One region of the Ruminococcus sp. 5_1_39BFAA genome, then DNA from elsewhere that is predicted to be linked to it. Evidence: riboswitches for the same ligand, from Rfam matches in the RefSeq annotation. Region 1 holds a riboswitch; each other region holds the start of a gene.
What was found. A riboswitch is a leader RNA that binds a small molecule or an ion and turns the genes downstream of it on or off. The one in region 1 is predicted to bind cobalamin.
Positions count from the first base shown of each region.

Region 2: it holds a riboswitch for cobalamin, as region 1 does, so the genes downstream of both, ACESZH_RS06765 (cysteine-rich small domain-containing protein) here and ACESZH_RS12795 (sirohydrochlorin cobaltochelatase) in region 1, are expected to answer to the same signal.
Region 3: it holds a riboswitch for cobalamin, as region 1 does, so the genes downstream of both, ACESZH_RS06245 (LysR family transcriptional regulator) here and ACESZH_RS12795 (sirohydrochlorin cobaltochelatase) in region 1, are expected to answer to the same signal.
Region 4: it holds a riboswitch for cobalamin, as region 1 does, so the genes downstream of both, ACESZH_RS01540 (leucine-rich repeat domain-containing protein) here and ACESZH_RS12795 (sirohydrochlorin cobaltochelatase) in region 1, are expected to answer to the same signal.

Region 1 is NZ_CAXSVO010000011.1:27,394-32,545, forward strand. Features, by position in the region: gene ACESZH_RS12780 (4Fe-4S dicluster domain-containing protein) at 1-142, opposite strand, end outside; gene ACESZH_RS12785 (hypothetical protein) at 271-615, opposite strand; gene ACESZH_RS12790 (hypothetical protein) at 758-1,651, opposite strand; gene ACESZH_RS12795 (sirohydrochlorin cobaltochelatase) at 1,695-2,702, opposite strand; cobalamin riboswitch at 2,934-3,137, opposite strand; gene ACESZH_RS12800 (heavy metal translocating P-type ATPase) at 3,295-5,152, opposite strand, start outside.
Region 2 is NZ_CAXSVO010000003.1:383,964-389,115, reverse strand. Features, by position in the region: gene ACESZH_RS06770 (NlpC/P60 family protein) at 188-1,498, shown strand; cobalamin riboswitch at 1,644-1,838, shown strand; gene ACESZH_RS06765 (cysteine-rich small domain-containing protein) at 2,100-2,423, shown strand; gene ACESZH_RS06760 (hypothetical protein) at 2,781-3,686, shown strand; gene ACESZH_RS06755 (phosphatase) at 3,781-4,494, opposite strand; gene ACESZH_RS06750 (BMC domain-containing protein) at 4,792-5,152, shown strand, end outside.
Region 3 is NZ_CAXSVO010000003.1:271,023-276,174, forward strand. Features, by position in the region: gene ACESZH_RS06235 (hypothetical protein) at 1-409, opposite strand, end outside; gene ACESZH_RS06240 (nitrogenase iron protein NifH) at 420-1,235, opposite strand; gene ACESZH_RS06245 (LysR family transcriptional regulator) at 1,394-2,329, opposite strand; cobalamin riboswitch at 2,465-2,649, opposite strand; gene ACESZH_RS06250 (bacteriohemerythrin) at 2,681-3,085, opposite strand; gene ACESZH_RS06255 (MBL fold metallo-hydrolase) at 3,233-4,057, opposite strand; gene ACESZH_RS06260 (GTP pyrophosphokinase family protein) at 4,227-4,904, shown strand; gene ACESZH_RS06265 (ABC transporter permease) at 4,985-5,152, opposite strand, start outside.
Region 4 is NZ_CAXSVO010000001.1:346,300-351,451, forward strand. Features, by position in the region: gene ACESZH_RS01525 (ABC transporter ATP-binding protein) at 1-5, opposite strand, end outside; gene ACESZH_RS01530 (energy-coupling factor transporter transmembrane protein EcfT) at 1-865, opposite strand, end outside; gene ACESZH_RS01535 (DUF4430 domain-containing protein) at 862-2,019, opposite strand; cobalamin riboswitch at 2,349-2,546, shown strand; gene ACESZH_RS01540 (leucine-rich repeat domain-containing protein) at 2,745-3,590, shown strand; cobalamin riboswitch at 3,614-3,764, shown strand; gene ACESZH_RS01545 (leucine-rich repeat domain-containing protein) at 3,791-4,654, shown strand; gene ACESZH_RS01550 (helix-turn-helix domain-containing protein) at 4,718-5,152, shown strand, end outside.

The sequences.
Region 1 (5,152 bases):
TAGAAACTTCCCCTGGAATAATACGGTAGGGAATCTGCTCCATTTGTGACAGGTCACCATCCTTATATTCATAGGACAATCGTGCTACTTCTTCAAAAACCATTTTTCTGATGTCATTAACCGAAGTGTAAACTCCTCTCATTTCTTGTCTCTCCTTTATTGTGAATATCAAAATATAAAGCTAAAATGAAAAGGCAGCTATAGCTTACTCTACTATAACTGCCTTCTAAGGGTCATAGCGTTGACCTGCTCAAGCACATCAGCAGCATACTATAAATCCTGTAAATATTTTAACAAGTCTTCTTTTTCTTCATCGGTCAATTTCTTTTTTTCTGCAAAAGCGCTGACCAGTTTTAAGACGGAATCATCTTCCGGTATTTCCTGTGTGCTCTCAGATGTTTCCGGAACATCCAAATACTCAGACCGGATACAGCTTATGCAGAGAAACGCCGGAATCACAACAGACAGAGCTGCAGCACAGATCAAATATTTGCCCAATAGCGCTGCATCCTCCGGTGCCCCGGTAACCATCATATAGAACAAACACAGTCCTGTTACAACACCCATTCCGATATACAATGCAATCCTTAATACTTTGAATGTTTTTTTTCTCATATGCCTGCCTTTTGTGCTGGGTCTATCTGTGACATTTTTACTGTCTATATTTTAGCATTTAAATGATGGCGATGCAAGATAATATATACAAAACCCCCGGCAAATCCGATAAAACAGTTTTGCCAGGGGCTGTTTACAATCCTTACTCTGCTTCTACGATCGTATCTGAGTAAAAAGTAAGAGTATAATCCAGTTCACGCGGGGTTCCAAGTGCCACAGTATCTGCCATAACAGGCATCTTATAATCAAATCCGGTTACCGGAATGACAAAGGTGGAATGTTCTCCATTTCCATCCCATTCGTATTTTTCCTCTTTGATCTTCATGTAATCGTAATTCGAGTTTCCCCATACGATTGTCGCTTCTGCCTGCCCATCCTTTATGGTAAGCGGTGCCGGACTCTCAATCTTCGTGTGACCGGAGCCGCCCCCGATCTCTACGTCAACCAGATATTCTCCATCCTCCAGCCCCAAATCCTCAAGGGTTGTCATCTGGACATTTTTCTGAACGCCATCAGGAAGACTGGATGCTTTGAAAATCAGAGTACGGTCATACCATTTCTGCTTTCTCTTACTGAAAGCTGCACAGTTGATCACCTGATCAAGAGCTTCCACAGGAACTTCGTAGGTCTGTTTTCCCTGATCGTTTTCCACGAACGTAATGAACTCATCCTCCGAAGCGCCAGCAGCTTCCTGACCAGTACCCATATATAATTTCAGGTAACCCTGCCCTCCCATAGTAAGGACAGCGCTCATTTTTCCATCCTTAACAGTAAGCTGGCAGTCGTCAATCGGGAACATCGAAGAACTGCATTCCACTTCTATAGAATACGTTCCTTCCTCCACATCCTTTGCCGTTACCGCACTCAGCCCCTCATCGGAAAGCTCATTCTGCGGCCCCAGCTCAGAAGATGATGCCACACTCTCTTCCGCTGCAGACTCTTCTGCCGCTGTGTTTTCTGCCTCTGCAAAGCAGGTAATGGGTGCCATGGAAGCAGAAAGCATCAATATCAATGCTGTTACCTGTAATTTTTTCATGAATTTCTACTCTTTTCTTTTATTATTTTGAAGTCTGGAATTATTACTCAGCGCTTACCTGATCGATAGCTGCCTGTGCATGCTCTACCAGAAGATTCTGAATTGCTTCATTCTCGCCAAGTCCGCGAAGCAGGCACTCTACTTCATATCCGGCATCTTCGAAGGTCTTCTTCCAAGCGCCTTCCTCGTCACCAGCCATATCATTGTTTGCGTGGTCACCAGCTACAATCATCAGAGGCTCAAGAATAACCTTCTTATAATCGCCGGCCTGAACCAGTTCCAGAACATCCTCAAGAGATGGCTCTGCCTCTACAGTGCCGACAAAGTAATTGTCATATCCGTCCTCTGTCAGTTTATCCTGCATTTTAGAATAAACAGCATTTGATTCTGCCTCTGTACCATGGCCCATGAAGATGATAGCAGTCTCGCCGTCATCATAATCAGCAGTCCACTCTGTAATTGCTTTTTCAACTGCAGCAAAGTCTTCGTCAGAAGTCAGCAGCGGCTCGCCAAGTACAACATTCTCAAAAGCGTCTGTATATTCAGCAAGTTCGTTTGCAACATCATTGTACTCAAGGCCATTCATCAGATGAGTAGGCTGTACGACCAGAGTCTTAACTCCGTTATCAACAGCTCTTTCCAAAGCCTGTCCGAAGTTATCAATTACCTCGCCATCGCGGCTCTGTACATGGTCAATGATGATCTGAGCTGTGAAACCTCTTCTTACGGAGTAATCCGGGAAAGCTTTTTCCATTGCATCTTCAATTGCACCGATCGTTGCAACACGGTTATCATTGAAGCTGGTACCAAAGCTTACTACTAACAGTTCGTTCTCACCGATCTCATCCTGGTTTCTGGGATTGTCTTTGGAAGCATCACCGGTTTCGTAGTTTTCTTCATCCTCGGCTTCCTCTGCCTCTTCGCCTTCTTCTGCTTCAACACCTTCTTCTGTAGCCTCAGCTTCCTCAGCAAATGTGCTTACGGAACCCATCATAGTGATCGTGGACACTGCGAGTGCCATAACAAGTGCTTTTACAGTTTTGTTTTTCATTTCTTCCTCCTGTTCTAGAATCGGCTTGGATTCTCCCTGATGTTGATATATTTTCATTTTAGTACATCAGCTTATGTAAGCGGTACAGGAAAAACGGGCATCAAAACAATGATCTGTAAATAAAAAATCCTTCTACATGGGTAAAAGGATTTGACTTCAATCATGAATATACAAAATGTAAGTATATCATCAAAACGGTACAACCAATTACTCGTGATTCGGAACCCGAAGCTCCAGTACCAACAGATAGGCAGGTTTCCTGGCTTATAAATCATCATGCAGGGCTATCTTCCCAGTTTCCCAGTGACTGCAGCGGCTAAACTGCCCGGCCCAACACTCCTTAATTACAGTGACGAGATCGTACAGGATTCTCACCTGTTTCCCTTTTACAAAAACGGATCATTCCGTTTTCTCACCTTCTGTATCTTATGAAATTGTAGTTAGTATAGCACATATAAAAACAATTGGCAATAATTCTTACACGGATTTTACAGAAACTTTTCTGCTCCCTTTTGCTGCTTCTATCAGCATATTTCCCATCCTCAAAATATAAAAATGCCGCCCTTATACAGGAACAGCATTTTTATATTTTCTATATTAGATTCTCCATACTTTTCAGACTGATAGCGAGGGTTGAAGTGTTATGAAGAAGGGCTGACGCAGTTGGCTGGATAACGCCGAAAACACCTAGAAGGATCAGGCCGGTATTGATTCCTACGATCATCCTGTAATTTCCCTGGATCCTTCTCATCAGGCCGTTACTGATCTTTTTCAGTGCAACTACCTGATACAGATTATCTCCGCTCACCGTAATATCTGCAATTTCACGGGCAATTTCTGCACCGTCGCTGATGGCGATTCCCACATCTGCAGCTGAGAGTGCCGGCGAATCATTTACTCCATCGCCGATCATGATCACTTTTTTTCCGGCAGCTTTTTCTTTTTCGATAAACCCTGCTTTATCTTCCGGAAGTACCTCCGAATAATATTCATCCACTCCCACCATACGGGCAATCTCGCAGGCTGTCCGCTCACTGTCGCCAGTCATCATGACCACCTTGCTGATCCCGGAATCCTTCAGGGAACGGATTACTTCTGCTGCCTCTTGCCTCAGCGGATCCTCGATACAGATAACAGCCGCCAGCTCATTTTCAATCGCAAGGTATAAATGGGAACAGCCTGATGGAAGCATCTCAAATTTATGCTGCATTCCGGCTGGTATCGTACATGCCTCATCCTCAAAAACAAAATGATGGCTTCCGATAATGACCTTCTTTCCTTCAATCTTGGAAGAAATCCCATGTGCTACCAGATATTCCACTTTGGAGTGCATCTCATCATGTCCAAGACGCTTTGCTTTCGCAGCATCCACCACTGCTTTTGCCATGGAATGCGGAAAATGCTCTTCCAGGCAGGCAGCGATCCGAAGTAGCTCATCGGGAGCTTCCCCATTAAATGAAATGACATCTACAACCGTTGGACACGCTTTTGTCAAAGTTCCTGTTTTATCAAATACAATGGTATCCGCCTCTGCCACTGCCTCCAGATATTTACCGCCTTTTACCGTCAGGCCGTAAACACTTGCCTCGCGGATAGCTGACAAAACGGAAACCGGCATGGCAAGCTTTAGTGCACAGGAAAAATCAACCATTAAAACAGAGATTGCCTTTGTAGCATTGCGCGTCAGAAGCCAGGTAAGAGCTGTTCCTGCAAAGGTATATGGCACAAGCCTGTCCGCAAGATGCTCCGCCTTACTTTCCAGAGAAGATTTCAGCTTTTCTGACTCCTCGATCATGGAAACGATCTTGTCATACCGTCCTGAGCCGCCTACTTCTCTTACACAGACCGTCAGCTCCCCTTCTTCCACCACTGTTCCTGCATAAACATAGCCGTTGGTATATTTATGTACCGGAAGGGACTCACCGGTAAGAGATGCCTGATTGACCATAGCATCTCCGTCCGTCACAACTCCGTCAAACGGAATTACATTTCCCATATGGATCACTACCTGATCCTCCGCCTGGATCTCAGAAGCAGGTACCAGAATCTCCTGCCCATTCTGCAGCATCCAGACTTTCCCTACATTCAGGGACATGCTTCTGGCAAGATCATCTACAGACTTTTTATGTGTCCATTCTTCCAGGATTTCTCCGATTCCAAGTAAAAACATGACGGAGCTTGCTGTATTAAAATCCTGCCGGATCAGAGAAACTCCGATCGCTGTTGCATCCAGCACCGGTACTTCCAGCTTTCCGGAAGCCAGGGTCTTTAAGCCCCTGTATATATATTTGATCGATTTTATCACAGTAATCCCGGCTCTTACCGGATAAGGAAGAAAGATCCTGCTTCCTGCCTTCAGGACAACGCTGTGAACCAGTTTTTCTTTATAATGATCATTTAGCTGTCTGGAGGAGTTATCCAGGCAGGCTTCCGGTACTTCTACTGTGTCA
Region 2 (5,152 bases), on a different contig from region 1:
GAAATCAATCTTGGTGATCGGTTTCTTCTCTTTTTTTAAGAAATAATATGTAAATGTTACAAAAGTTTAAAATTTATTTCGATTCAGGGTTGCATTTCTTGTAACGATGTGTTAATATGTAAAAGAATTAAGAAGACTATTGCAGAAATGTTACAAATAAGTTTAAAAGTTACGAGGGTGAATAATCATGAAAAAAAGAATTGTATGTCTGACACTTGCACTTATGATGTTTGGTACTCAGGTGGTGAGCGTTAGCGCTTCAAGAGAAGATGATTTAAGAGAAGAACAGGCATGGACCAGCCAACAGTTGGATGCTACATATGCCCGCATCGATCAGCTCTGGTATCAGAAACAGCAGCTTGAAAGTGAAATTGCCACTCTCGATGCAAACCTTGTGAATGTAATGGTTTCTATCCAGACACTTGAGGGCGACATCACAAACAAAGAGGCTGACATCGTAAAGACACAGGGTGATCTTGAAAAAGCGCAGAAAGCAAAAGACAAGCAGTACGAGGCTATGAAAAAGCGTATCCAGTACCTTTATGAAAAAGGAGGAAGCGATGCATGGTTCCAGATGATGATGAATGCTGACAACCTGGCAGACCTTCTTACCAGAGCGGAATATACCCAGAAAATGTATGAACAGGACAGAAAGAGCCTGGAGGTATACGCAAACACTATCACAGAGGTACAGAAGCTGGAAGACCAGTATACACAGGAAAAAGCAGAACTTGAAAGCATGAAGCAGGAATATGAAGCAGAATCTGCTAACCTGCAGTACCAGCTTGATGTAAAACGTGCAAACTCCGCTGACTGTGAGAATGAGATCGCTTATGCACAGCAGCAGGCTACCGAATATGCAAATCTTCTTGCAGAGCAGCAGGCTGAAATCGAGAGATTAGAGGCTGAGAGAATCGCTGCGGAGGAAGAAGCAAGGCGTCAGGCTGAAGCAGCAGCCGCTGCAGCCGCAGCCGAGGCTGCAAGCTATGAAGAAACCGGATATGATGAGAGCGGAAGTGAGGAATACGATTCCGGGTCCGGTGAAACAGAATATGAGTATGATGAGTACGGAAATGTGATCGACACAGCAAATACTGTGGACGCCAGCGAGTACAGCAGCAGTTCTTCATCCAGCAGCTCCAGCAGTTATTCCGGTTCCGGCTCTTCTGTAGTTGATTATGCTACACAGTTTGTTGGAAATCCGTATGTATGGGGCGGTACAAGCCTTACAAACGGTGCTGACTGTTCCGGTTTCGTACAGAGTGTATATTCAAACTTCGGCGTAAGTCTTCCGAGAACCTCTTACGAGCAGCAGAATGCAGGAACTGAGGTATCCTATGCTGATGCACAGCCGGGTGACCTGATCTGCTACGGCGGTCATGTAGCTATCTACATGGGCGATGGAAAAATCGTTCATGCTTCCAACTCTGTAGACGGTATCAAGATCAGCGATAACGCTGCTTACAGAACCATTACCTCTGTAAGACGTCTTGTATAGTTAAAAACATATGGCTGTATGAAAGGTGTGAAAACTTTTCATACAGCTTTTTTGCTGTTAAAACTTCGCTGGGATTTTTTGCCGGAATCTATCATTATGGGGTTGACATCCGGGCGATGGGGTGGTACTATAATGTCAGTATAATTCCATATTGAACATATTAAGTGCTGACGGCCTGAGAAGAAGGCTGGCAGAAAGAGGGAATCAGGTGCGAAACCTGAGCGATCCGGTCACTGTAACAGAGGAGTGAGTCTCGTAGTCCATTGTGCGCAAGCATGAGAAGGGGAGATGATACGATGATTCTGGAGCCAGGAAACCTGCTTAGTATGGCGAGGTTAAACTTCCGTGTAAAGTGTAACAACCAATTTTGGGGAATCCGCAGCCCCGGAACGTTGTCTGCTCTACAGAAGCAGGCATTTTTTATGGAATGCGCCTGTTCATATGAATTATACAAGATTAAATGGCAGGCGATACTACTTCGGATGTATCCGTTCCCTCCGCGTATATATGAACGGTTCATATTCTACCCCGAAGTAGCATCGCTCCCTCTTTATAATAAGAAAGAAAAATTGGCCGCATCAGCGGCTTTTGTTTTTGGCGAATGTACAGGAAAGGGGAGCAACGAATGGAAAAGCAATACTGGGAAGATAAGGAATATTCTTTTTTCAGCCATAAAAAATGCGAATATTTTCCATGCCATAAGGGAGCGAATCCGGATGATTTTAACTGTCTTTTTTGCTATTGCCCACTGTATGCGCTGGGCGACAAATGCGGGGGCAATTTCCGGTACACAGATTCGGGGATCAAAGACTGCACCAATTGCCAGCTTCCTCATAAGAGAAAGAATTACGGCTATGTGACCGGGAAATACCGGGAGCTTGCCGATATGATGAAAAAAATAAAAGAAGATGAAAACAAATTTTGATTTCCGTTGCTTTTTACGGATCAAACAGCACAATAAAAGAGTATAATAGGAAAGTCTTTGGAGAGGATAGCAGCTTCAAAGGCTTCCTTTGGTTTTGAGGTGCGTCTGTATGCATTTATGCTTGACATCATGCCAAAGATATACTAAGATTTTTCTACAGATGATGCGTGCTATAGAGAGATCATCCGGCAATTCAATTCTAAAACATCTTAAATGAAATTCATATCCTGTATTCCAGGAAAATTCCAACCTGTTGTTTTATAATAATTTAGTGGAAAGCCATTGTCTGTCCATATTGTTTTTGCTATAGTTAAATCGGAGGATTTCTCTTTATAGCTTCCACGGAAAGGATGCTATATGGAAGAAATGCAAACGACAAAAGAGAAAAAATCAGAAGCCATGTCTCATGCTGCCCAGCACGAGGATGCCGCCATGAAGGTGATGATGCAGTTTTTTGCGGATGAGCTGCTGGAGCAGTTTGGAATTGAAGGTAAGGTAAAAGCCTTCGGTCCCACAGAGAATGTCTATCTGGAGCTGAAAAAACTGTATGAGGATTTCAATCTCGTCATGGAGGACGGGACATGGAAGCATTTTGAATTCCAGAGTACGAATGAGGGAAAAGAAGGATTAAGGCGTTTCCGTTCCTATGAGGCAGTTGCAAGCTATCAGCACGGTGTGGAAATCACCACATATGTTTTGTATTCCGGAACGATCAAGTCTCCTGTGACAGAGCTGCGGGAGGGCGTAAATACATATCGGATAGTGCCGATCATCATGCAGGACAGAAATGCAGATCTTCTGATAGGAAAACTGAAAGAAAAAGCAGCCAGAGGGGAAGAGATTACGAAATCGGATCTGGTCCAGCTAACCCTGTGCCCACTAATGGCAGGAGAAACATGCCAGAAGGATCGCATCAAGGCTGCATACGAAATCACAAAAGAAGCAACGGAGATTTCTCCGGAGGAAAAGCGAAAGATAGAGGCGGTGATATATACAATGGCAGACAAATTTCTGGACAATGTTAGTATGGAAGAGATTAAGGAGGCGGTCAGTGTGACAAAGCTGGGACAGATGCTGGTGAATGATGGGATCGAAAAGGGAATCGAGAAGGGGATCGAGAAGGGAATCGAAAAGGGAACTGAAAAGACTAAACTGGAAAGTGCCAGAAACCTTCTGGACTTACTGGATGAAGCGACCATTGCCGAACGGATCGGCTTATCCCTGGAAACGGTAAAAAGACTAAAAGAAGAGAACGAAAAGTAACAACAGAAGGGCTATTGTGAAATAGATAGTTCTAAGTGGGGTCAGGTGTGACTTGCATAAGCCACACCTGACCCTGAGATTTTTTTTAAACAAGTCAGCGCGTCTGTAAAAATACCTTCAGTCTGGGAAGCTGATTATTGAGGATCAGACTTTCCGGGAACATGGCCTGATGGACAAATTCTGCCGCATGAGTAAAGTCGCCCACATGTGCGGTGCCGTGACTGTCACTGGAAAGAAGTATAGGTACCTGATATTTTACACAGCAGCGGAGGATCTCCAGTACATTTGCCCTGGTGTCTCCGCGGTAGCCATAAGGGGCGAGGGAAGCCTCGTTGATCTCCGGGACAGCGCCGTATTCCCCGGCGGCTTTTATCAGGGTATCATAGTCTAACGGATAATGGGTATCATCACAGTGACCCAGAATTTTTACAGAAGGATTCTTAATGGCGTTTATAAAAGCTATAGTGTTCGCCTCGCGGGTCAGCGGGCGAAAATTCTGAGTGTGCATACTGGCAATAGCATAATCCAGTCTGTCCAGCAGCTCCTTTTCCAGATCGATCCTTCCGTCTGTATCTAAAATGTTCAATTCCACACCGAATAATAAATCTACGCCGAACCGCCTCTTGGGAGAGAAGGTGAGGCTGCGGAAATAAGATGGCGTTCCGGCAGCGAGAGTAGCGGGCCCATGATCTGTGATGCCCAAAAGCTTAAGGCCTCTCTCGGCAGCTTTTTTTGCCATATGGCTGATGGTGCACGAGGTTCCATGACCGCTGGCAATGGAATGCGTATGCATATCGGAAAGGTACATAAAACCGTCTCCTTTCGCTTTGAAATTTCTATTTAAATCAAGTATGACAGAGTAAAATAAGGTTGTCAACATAAAAATTAAGAAGTTTGAAAAAAACAAACAAAAACCACAATAAAAAACAAACAAAAACCACATTTTTATGGCAAAAACATGTTGTTTTTTGTTGACATTAATATGTACAAAGAGTATAATAAAATACATGAAACACATTCGCCGTTTCGCTGCCGCGCCTGCTGGCGGGGGAGCGGACTAAGACAGGAGAATCTTAGATTTTTCTGTCAGATTGGAGGTTAAAAGATGGGATACACGGACAATATGTCTCCAGAGATGAAGCAGCGTATTGTACAGGAACTGGTTCCGGGCAAACAGGTCTCGCTGGCCCATATCATCGCAAATCCTGACAAGATTCTTTACACAAAGTTGGGACTTGATCCGACGATTGATTATTCCAGGGCTGCTATCGGCATTATGACAGTCAGTCCGGCGGAAACAGCCATTATCATGGCAGACATCGCCCTCAAGTCATCCGGTGTGGAACTGGGATTTGTGGACCGGTTCAGCGGAAGCCTGATTATCACGGGCACAGTTTCGGAGGTTGAATCGTCTACTAATTCGATTTTGGAGTATGTTGGCGAAAAACTGGGATTCGTCGTATGTC
Region 3 (5,152 bases), on a different contig from region 1:
GCTCTTTTTGTGTTATCTTACCCACGGACAAAGGACCGCGGTCCAATATATCTATGAAAACTCCTGTCTCTTTTTCCAGCCTTCTGCCCATGGCTCTGTAGCCTGTGGACGCCAAAACATCCACACAGGAGGTACAAACAAGCACAGCCCGCACGGAATACTCACGGATGATCTCCCTGATGCTTTCTTCCGCCAGTGAAACCTGTAAGCCTGCTGCAAATTCCTCTGTTTTTAAGGGAAGCAGAAACAGATATTCTTCTGCCTTCTGCTGATAAAAGGAAAAATACAGGCACCTCATACAGGAGGGAGGCCCCACTGCCAGAACGACCGCCCCGGGAATCTCTGCAACTGCCGCCAAAAAGCTGTTTCCAACCGCATCCTGAGAAACAGCCGCCAAATCCTTTTCCATTTTCTCTCCTTTATCCCATGAAGCTTTTGCAGAATTGATCCATTTGGCTATCTGACATTGCTCTGGGGATGCCGGCTGTCTCTTTTCTCAATATTTTTTCTGCCAAATGGGCAAACTGCCCTGCAGCCAGACTGTCAGGAGCATACTCCACAACCGTTTTTCCCTGATATTCTGCAATTTCTATCTCTTTGCTGTAAGAAACAGAGGACGTAAGTATGGAATTGGTCACTGCTGCCAGCTCCTCCACACGTTCTTTTCCTGTTCCGGCATTTCTCTGATTATAAATGATTCCTCCAAACCGGATATCTGATTCCTGTTGGATTTCTGCAATACTGCGGATAATATTATTTGCGGCATATAAGGACATAAATTCTGCGGATGTTATGATATATACAAGATCCGCCAGACGCTCCCGCATGGGTACGGCAAATCCGCCGCAGACAACATCTCCCAGTACATCATAGACGATCACATCCCAGTTTTCTTCAAACACATGAAGTGATTCCAGTTGTTCCGCCATAACCGTAATAGCTCTTCCGGCACAGCCCTTTCCTGCCCGGGGACCGCCTGTTTCCCCGCAGGTTACGCCTGCATAGCCTTGAAAGAGGATATCTTCCGCACAAATCTGCCCTTTTTCACAAAGCATATCCAGCACAGTAGGTATCCGCCTTCCCATCAGAGTCCTGGTTGAATCTGATTTTGGGTCACAGCCGATATGAAGAACCTTTTTCCCCATATTTGCCAGGGATGCGGAAACATTTGCCGCTACCGTTGATTTTCCGATTCCGCCTTTTCCGTAAAATGCAATTCTTATACAGTTCTTCACGCCGCAATCCCTCTTTTTCTATGTATACAAAAAACACCGTCAATAGCGGTGTTTTTTAACAGGTGAAACCAGATATTGTACATCACTACTCTTCATTCACCTTTATTATATGCAATTCGCCAAAATAAGTAAAATTATAAATTGGAATACTAAAATTCCTAAATTTCCCGCAGCAGCGTATTGCATATTAAATCCTTAATATCTTCTTTTGCGTCCCTGTTCCACATTGCCACGATTCCGACTGCTGCATCCCCGATTTCAATCAGCCTTACCCGCTCGTTTTCTTCATTGAATACGCCGCGTATTCCCAGGCCGATTCCACGGTTGTATTCTGCATTGACAAAGACGGTAAGGTCATTGTTCATAAACTCCATATCACGGATGTCCAAAGGACCTTCTCTGCAGATTTTCTGTATTTTTTCCATTCTGGAAAGGCTTCCGGGCGGATTGCTGATCAGAAGCCTCTGCCCTGCCAGATCCTCTATTTTCAACATCCGTTTTTCCGATAAGGGATTCATCCTGTTGACCACCGCAACTGAAGGCACCCTGGCCACTTCCTGCCACTCATAATACCCCGCATTGTCTGGGATGTCCGTTTCCAGCGTAAACACGATATCCATCTGCCCTGAATTCAAATGCTCCAGCAGACGGTTATAATTCATCCTGAAAATTTCCACAAAAGTCTCCGGGTAGTTTACGTAGATATGCTTTAAATACGGCTCCATAAATCCTACGGAATCTTTCAGAGGAAAACACCCGACTCTTAGCCGCTCCACCTTTATAGATGATATAAGCTTTGCATGCTCTATATCCCTTTGATATAAAATAATAATATCCTTCCATTTCTGATACAGATATCTGCCGCTTCTTGTCAGCTTCAGATTTCTGCTGTCCCGGTCAAACAACGGTATTCCAACCCTCTCTTCCAGTGCCATGATGTTCTTGCTGAGCATAGACTGGGTAACATAGAGTCTTTTCGCCGCTTTGGTGATATTTTCAGTCTCAGCAACTATGATAAAATAATAAAGGGTTTTCAGGTTCATATCAATCAGACTGATATCAAGGCCGTTAAAATCAAGATCAATTTCCTTCATGCTGTCTCCATTCCCATTTGTTCGGGCAGACTTGAAAAAAAGCCTGCTGACCGCAGGCTTTAAAAGCATATCTGTTTGACAGGAAAATCCTTTTACAAATATCTCCACGGAGGCGCGCTTTACTCGGAAGCCTGCTTTCCAACATTACTATCAAGCAGGTTTCCTGACTTACAGATCGCTGAGTCATTTTGCCTTCTCACACGCTTCATGCAATGGCTTTCCAAAATGACACTCCCTGCTTACAGTGGCCGGACCGCTCAGGATTTACACCTGATTCCCTCTCATTCTTTATAGAATTCACTTGATATTTTATTTCAGGGCGCCGCAGACGCAGCGCCCTTACATTCAAAATTATTTACCGGTTACATACTGTGCAACCTGTTTGTCCCAAACCATAATGTGGTTTAAGAGCCACTCTACCACGTTTTTCTTAACGGCTGCAACGAAAGCCTCGCTTGGGCCTTCCTCCTCAACCAGCATGTCCTCAAGCTCCTCTACTGCTTTTACGAAGGAAGCGTGCTGCTCCTTGTGTGCGTCAAGAAGAGGATAGCCATGCTCTGCCTGAAGCTTCTCCTCGTCTGCAAAATGCTCGTTGGTATAGTCCATCAGGAAGCCCAGTGTATGAGCAGCAACTGTCTTCTCTGTGCCAGGCTTACATTCCTCTGTCAGCTTGTTCACTCTGGCGATCAGCTCCTGGTGCTGAGAGTCGATCAGTTCGTTACCTGTTTTTAAAGAATCATCAAATTGAATTGCCATAATTTTACCTCCCGTTATTTCCGGAAAATACAATGCTGCTTTCCGGCTTTCTCCGCTATTTTTCTATATGAACTTTCTTTCCGCGGTTTTTCTCTGCTTATTATATCAAAAGAAAGATTATAATTCAATCTGCAATACAGATTTTTCCTATATCTCCAGCACGCTTCCCGCTGAAAGATACTGTATCTGTTTTCCAAGCTCCTGGTGAAGCATTTCATACCCTTCCACGCTGGTACAGTGGCAGGTGTAATACTGGGTTGTCTGCTTTTTCAGGCGTTCTGCCAGATCTTTACAGAATATGCGCTGCCTCTGCTCCTCCGGGTAGGCATGTTTCAGGTGCATCCCTCCGATCACAAAGTCGATCCCGCCTGGTGCGTACTCTTTTGATTTCCTCATAATATTCAGGATTCCGTTGTGGGCACACCCGGCAATCAGAACCATCTTGTTACCCTCACGAATGAGAAGATTCTGCTCGTGCATGAACAGATCCTGGATATCTCTGCCGTTAATGGACATATAGAGACGGTCGTTGGCCGGAGAATGGCATTCCCGTCCTGTCACTCCTGCCAAAACCTGAAGTCCGGCATCCAGCCTGTAATCTCCTGTATGGTATACGATCCGCGGATCATCCTTCATCTCCTGCGGTAAACCAATATATCGTCTCGTCCCATCCGGGTCATGAGCATAATATTCCCCAAACGCCTTCCGCTGTATATGTACCGGTGCGGTGGAATTGGCTTCCAGGAAGGCTTTCAGTCCACCGCCGTGGTCGTAATGTCCATGGGAAAGAATCGCAATGTCTACCCTGGCGATATCCACGCCCAGTTTTTCCGCATTTTCCAGAAACGCCCCGTCCGGTCCCATATCGAACAGTATTCTGTGACTTTTTGTCTCAATGTAAAAGCTGAGTCCATGACTGCTTTTCATCTCAGGTGAAACAGCAGTATTTTCCATTAAGGTAACAATCCTCATTTGGCTTTCTCCCCTTTCACAACAGCGCCAGTGTACCCTGGCACAGATCCCCTTTCTTTGTATCTTAAACCCTTGTGAATTTTTTTACAATAGAAATTTGCTAATTTTAATTACTTGGATTATAATGAAGCAAAGAATCACAAATCCTGTATACAGAAAGGGTATCAATATGAGTGAAACGAAAGGGCCTTCATGGCTGGAGACTTCAGATCCTCAACATTTCATAAATAATGCGGCGAAATTCGGCGACTTAATGATGATGTACCGATGTGCCATACGGGAAATTCGGACAAAGCTTGAGGTACTGGATGATGAATTTTCCGTGGAATATAAAAGAAATCCCATCTCCTTTATCAAGACCAGAATCAAAAAACCGGAAAGTATCTACCGGAAGCTGCAAAAGCTTGGCTGCGAATTCACGGCTGAAAACATCCGGACAAAGCTGAATGATGTGGCCGGGATCCGGGTTGTATGCGCTTTTATCGATGATATCTATACCGTTGCCGACCTTTTGGCAAACCAGGATGATATCAAGGTCATTAAGGTAAAGGATTATATTAAAAATCCCAAGCCTAATGGTTACCGGAGCTATCACATGATCGTAGAGATTCCCGTGTTTTTCTCCAAGGGAAAAACTCCTGTGCGGGCAGAGATCCAGATCCGCACAAACGGAATGGATTTCTGGGCCACTTTAGAGCATCAGCTTCGGTACAAACAGGGTATTGAGGAGATGGAGGGCTATGACAGTATCAGCAAGGAGCTGCTAAAGTCCGCCCAGGCTGTCATTGAAATGGACAACGAAATGCAGAGTATCAAAAATATGATTGGAAAATTTCATGATATCTGATCTTAAAAAGGGCGGCTCAACTGAAAGAGCCGCCCTTTTTGATCGCCGTTATATTTTATTTCCGGCATTCGCCGAAACCACTATCTCTCCTCGCGGAAGTAAGACAGTCCCAGACTTTCCGGAGGCTGGTTCTCCTTTTTCTTTCGGAAGCTTACCACCACCAGTACCACAATGGTAACCACATAAGGCACCATCTGTACCAGGTCGGTCACGTAGCTTGCCACCTTGATGCCCAGGATGCTTGGAAG
Region 4 (5,152 bases), on a different contig from region 1:
GCCATCTCAGTTCCTCCCAAATATTTACTGCTGACGGTATCGCCAGAAATGCTGTATAAGCCAAAAGCCCTGTCGCAAGATAAGGATCCTCGAATCCTTTAATCTGAAATTCCGGAACATAAGTAACATCTGCTGCTCCTCTTGTACAGCAAAACACCACCATACCAAGAAACAATATCATAAGTGCCATCATCCATTTATCTCTGCCTTCAAACCGATACAAAGAAAAGGACGTTCTTTTTCCGCACCCATATCCACGGCTTCGCATGCTGTCTGCTGTAACGACACCGCCCTCCAGTGCCCAGGACATCAAAGAGGATAACAATACCATTCCAAGCTCTGTTCTTTCTTTTGCGGTACCTGTATCTGCCCCTTTTCCAATGCATCGTCTGGCGCCGTTCATCTGGATCACTTTATCTTTATAAGAGGGAACCAGACGAAGTACCATCGTCAGGATCAGCGTAACCGATGGCGCCATTCTTCCAAACAGATACAGAAACTTGTCACTGGTCATCACTGCATTATAAGATGCAAACCAACTAAGTATGGATACCATTACCGCAGCCAGCGCCATTCCGTAAAACAATGCTTCCATTGTGTACGGTCTTCTAAAATATGTAAACAGAACATGTTCTCCCAGTGTGTTGAATAATGGATTGAGTACGGATAACACCACCAGAAGTGACACCATCCCGCCTGCAAACGGCAGTCCTGCTTTTCCTCTTACAATCAGGTAGTAAACCATTGACAGTATCACGGAACACAGAAGAAAATACGGATGTATCAGAAACATTCCTGATATGATCGCGCCGATGAAAAATGTAAAATTGATCACTGGATGATATGCTGCAAATCTGTCTTTCACTGTTCTGCCCCCACATCTGCTCCGAATCCTTTACAGGTGTACTGCCACACGATCTGATCTCCATCCTGTAACTCATAGCCGGAGCTTCCGTAATTCGGAAACTGGTTGTTTACCTTATACATCCATCCGGACTCATTGCCGCAGTCAAACTCATACAGGTGATTGATACCTTCAATGTAATAACTGTCGTATACTGCCGTCCAGGAATATTCGATCTGAATGTCCATACTTTCACAGATCCGTTTCAGCACATCAAACGCTGTCTCACCTGTTTCAAATCCTACGATGGTTTCTGCAAGGATCACACCATCTTCCGGTACGTATGCTTCTTTTCCTGCATCCAGAAGATCCATGTTGTCAAGGATAGTATTGCAGAGAATGGTAACGGTACATTCCTTTTCTGCAGTCTGGTGTCCGTTCAGCTTTTCCTCTGCCACTGCATGTTTTTCTTTCGTACGTTCTTCCTGTAGTTTCTGAAGTTCCGCACTTGTAAAACAAAGCTGTTCTGCACTTATACAGTTCTGTAACCGGCCAAGAAGGAAATCACTCAGAACATCTGACTGCAACTCTTCCGACTGACAGACAGTATCCTTCTCAACCATCAGAATGCTTCCTGCATCTACTGTTTTTTCTGTACCATCTGCCAGATGAATCTCTGCCTTCCCAGCGTATACATAGATATTGCTTTTTTCTTCCTGTACATCCACAGAGAAAACACATCCTGTCAGCTCTGCTTTCATTTCTCCTAGACATACTTGAAATGTGCCTTCATATGCCACTGTATCTGCAAAGAGTTCGCCTCTCTTTAATTCCAGCATCATAGACTCTGTACTGCATTCTGTGAGAACGATTTCTGTATTTTCATTCAACACAAGACTGCCCTTCTCTTTGATCAGCAATTCCGCCTGTGCTCCTTCTCTGGTTGCAATTGCATCGCCTTTTTGAAGTGCAGCATCGGAATCCAGCATATATCCGATTCCTTTTCGCTCCATATCGGCAACACCTTTTATCGCTTTGCTGGTCAGAATAGTCTCTTTCGAACCGCCAAACCATCCCTGAATCTTTCCCGCTGTAAACACACCTGCCGCTGCCAGAACAATGAGTATCAGTATCATAATCCCATTGAACAGTCGCTTTTTTGCCTTTGTCTCCATTTCATTCTCCTGTTGTTTTAAGAATGCTCTGATAAAAATTAACGCAAAAAAAAGGTAATGTAATCCCCTGGAAGAAATTACATTACCTGACAGGCGTTCTCGTGCGAAACCACCTCGTCTTATACCAAAAACCCCAGCTCGCCGACTATACGGCTGCGCACACACCTGTGCAGAAATCACATCTGCTCGCTGAAGCTTTCCCACATATGAATAACACATAAAATCACAATATTATCTATATGAGTATACTCCGCCAAAAACTTTTTGTCAAATAATATTGCCTTTTTCAGTAATTTCATGTATGATTAAGGAAATTTTAATATTATTTTATACAACTATCGGTTTTAAGTTCCAAGACTGTGGGGTATCCCACTGTTGCGGCTTAGAGGGAATCCGGTGTGAATCCGGAACAGTCGTGCTGCTGTAAACGTGCAGTTATACCTCATATCCATTGTGGTCGTCCATGAGAAGGGAGATATAACGTTACTGCGTGAGTCAGAATACCTGCTTAAAGCTACTACCATATACTACACGTAATAGGAAAATGGGAGGTGGTTTTCTTTTGATGTGCGAATCGCTCCGTGTATGTATAGAGGTCACAATTACATCTCTACCGGAGTTTTCCTGTATTTATTCGATAGTTTAACCACCTGATGGTCATGTGTATACCCATCTTTTATCCTTTACAGGAAAACAATAAAACAGTTTTCGTAAAGGAGTTTTTTATGTTATCCCCGTCAGTGTGTCCCCCCCATTTAAAATGTGATATTCTAACCCATAAAGATGTTGCCAAATATGTAGCCAAACATACCATACTGCCGGATTCCGTCTCAAAAATTCCGTCTCAGTTATTTTATAAAAATCACACAATTTATACGATTGATTTTCCAAAGAATCTGGAAGCGATTGGAACCAGGGCATTTTATAAATCTACCTATCTGAGAGAAATAAACCTTCCTGCCAGCGTAACAGAGATTGGTGTGTACGCTTTTGCTGAATGTCCGGCACTTTCCAGTGTAACTATGCCGGTTATGCTCCGTGATCTGAAAGACGAAGTATTTAACAGTGACCGTCGTTTAAAAAAGGTTATATTTCCGGAAAATTGCCAGACAGAAACCATCGGATCCGGTGCTTTCTTTGAATGTGATTCTCTGAAAGAACTGAATCTTCCGGACAGTCTTCTTGAAATCAGAAGTCGTGCATTTTATCGCTGCAAAGAACTAAGGGAGATACATTTTCCACCAAATTTAAAGAGTATCGGTAATTCTGCATTCTATTTCTGCGGTCTCGAAGATCTGCAATTGCCTGATTCTCTGGAATATTTGGGGGAAAGCGCATTTTTCAAATGCAAATATCTGGTTCATGTAGAACTTCCGACATCTGTCAAACATATCGGCAAATGGTGTTTTCACGGCTGCCACAGAATGAAGACGCTTACCATACGTCATGATCCTGAGTTTATCGGGGAATGGATCATTAACCGTGCTGCTGCTATTCGTTGTTATAAAGGTTCTGTAGTAGATAAATATTGTCAGGATAATGAATTAACCGTTGAATATCTTGAAGACTAAATGCTATTCATAATTAAATAATTGAAAAAATATCGGTTTTAAGTTCTGTTGTATCCATACGATCCGTTCATACAACAGCCAAGAGGAAATACAGGTGAAAATCCTGAGCTATTGTGTTGCTGTAAGTGTATGTTTTACACAAGCCAGCCATCTGCTTAAAGCGAAAAAAGACCCGTTTCTTTTTATACAAAGGAGTTTTTATGGCTGTAACAACACAAATTTTCACCAATAGACTTACCATCTCGCCCGATAATGTCTCCCGTTATGTTCAGCGTGATATACAGCTTCCTTCTGATCTTGCGGTCATTGAAGCAGAAGCATTTTCAAATAAACGGAAAATAAACAGCGTTTCTTTCCCGGATTCTTTACGTGTAATCGAAGAGAAAGCTTTTTTCAACTGTACCAGTCTGAAAGAAGCACATCTTCCAAAAAGAGTAGTAAAACTTGGTATTGGAGCATTTGCAAGATGCCTCACACTTGAAAAGGCTACTCTCCCATCTGTTGTGACTATTATTCCGGATGGTCTCTTTGCTTATAACGGCATGCTGCATAATATCACTATTCCATCCGACAGTAAACTGAAGATAATTCGACCCGGAGCGTTTATAAACTGCAATGCGCTCTCTTCTCTGGTTTTACCGGACAGCGTACAGAGAATCCACAGCAGAGCCTTTTATCGATGCAAAAATCTGGAAAACTTTCCTTTTCCAAAGAATCTGAAATACATCGGTGAGGAAGCATTTTATTTCTGCGGTTTTCCGGAACTTCATCTTCCGGACTCTCTGGTATATATTGGAAAAGCAGCATTTTTCAAATGCACAAAATTGATCTCTGTCGTTCTGCCAACCTCAGTAAAGCATATCGGAAGCCAGGCATTTCATGGATGCAATCGCCTGAAATATCTGGAAATCAGACACAATCCGGAATTTGTAGGAAAAGAAATTATCAATCGCCAGACTACGATCCGATGCTACAAAGGTTCTGTTATGGATAAATATTGTCAGGAAAATGAACTGAATGTAGAATATCTGGAAGGAGAACCTGAATTTTCTATCTGGAAATAATCGCAAGTACGGACGCGCAAATAATCCTTGTTCCTGCTATAGTAAATACAGGAGGCAAAGAATATGACTTATCTGGAAAGTATTGAAAAAAGTAAGAATTATATTCTGGAACATCTTACAGAACCGATTACTGCTGAAGAACTGGCATCAGAATCAGGCTATTCCCTGTATCACTTCTGTCATGTTTTTTCCAATGTTACCGGTTATTCTGTAGGAGCTTATATCAGAAATCTTCGTCTTACCATGGCGGCTGAAGATCTTTTGTATGGACAAAGCGTTATGGATGTTTCCTGCAAATATGCGTTTGATACTCAATCCGGATTTGCCAAAGCATTTCGCAGACAATACGGAATGTCTCCTACCGAATATAAAAAATGGAGGATTATGATGAAACCGGAAATCAAAAAAATGGATGCTTTTACAGCAGCATGTTACTGCCTTGCCAAACCGGAAGGTGAATTTGACTTTATAAGCAACACTGCTTACTGGCTTGGAAAG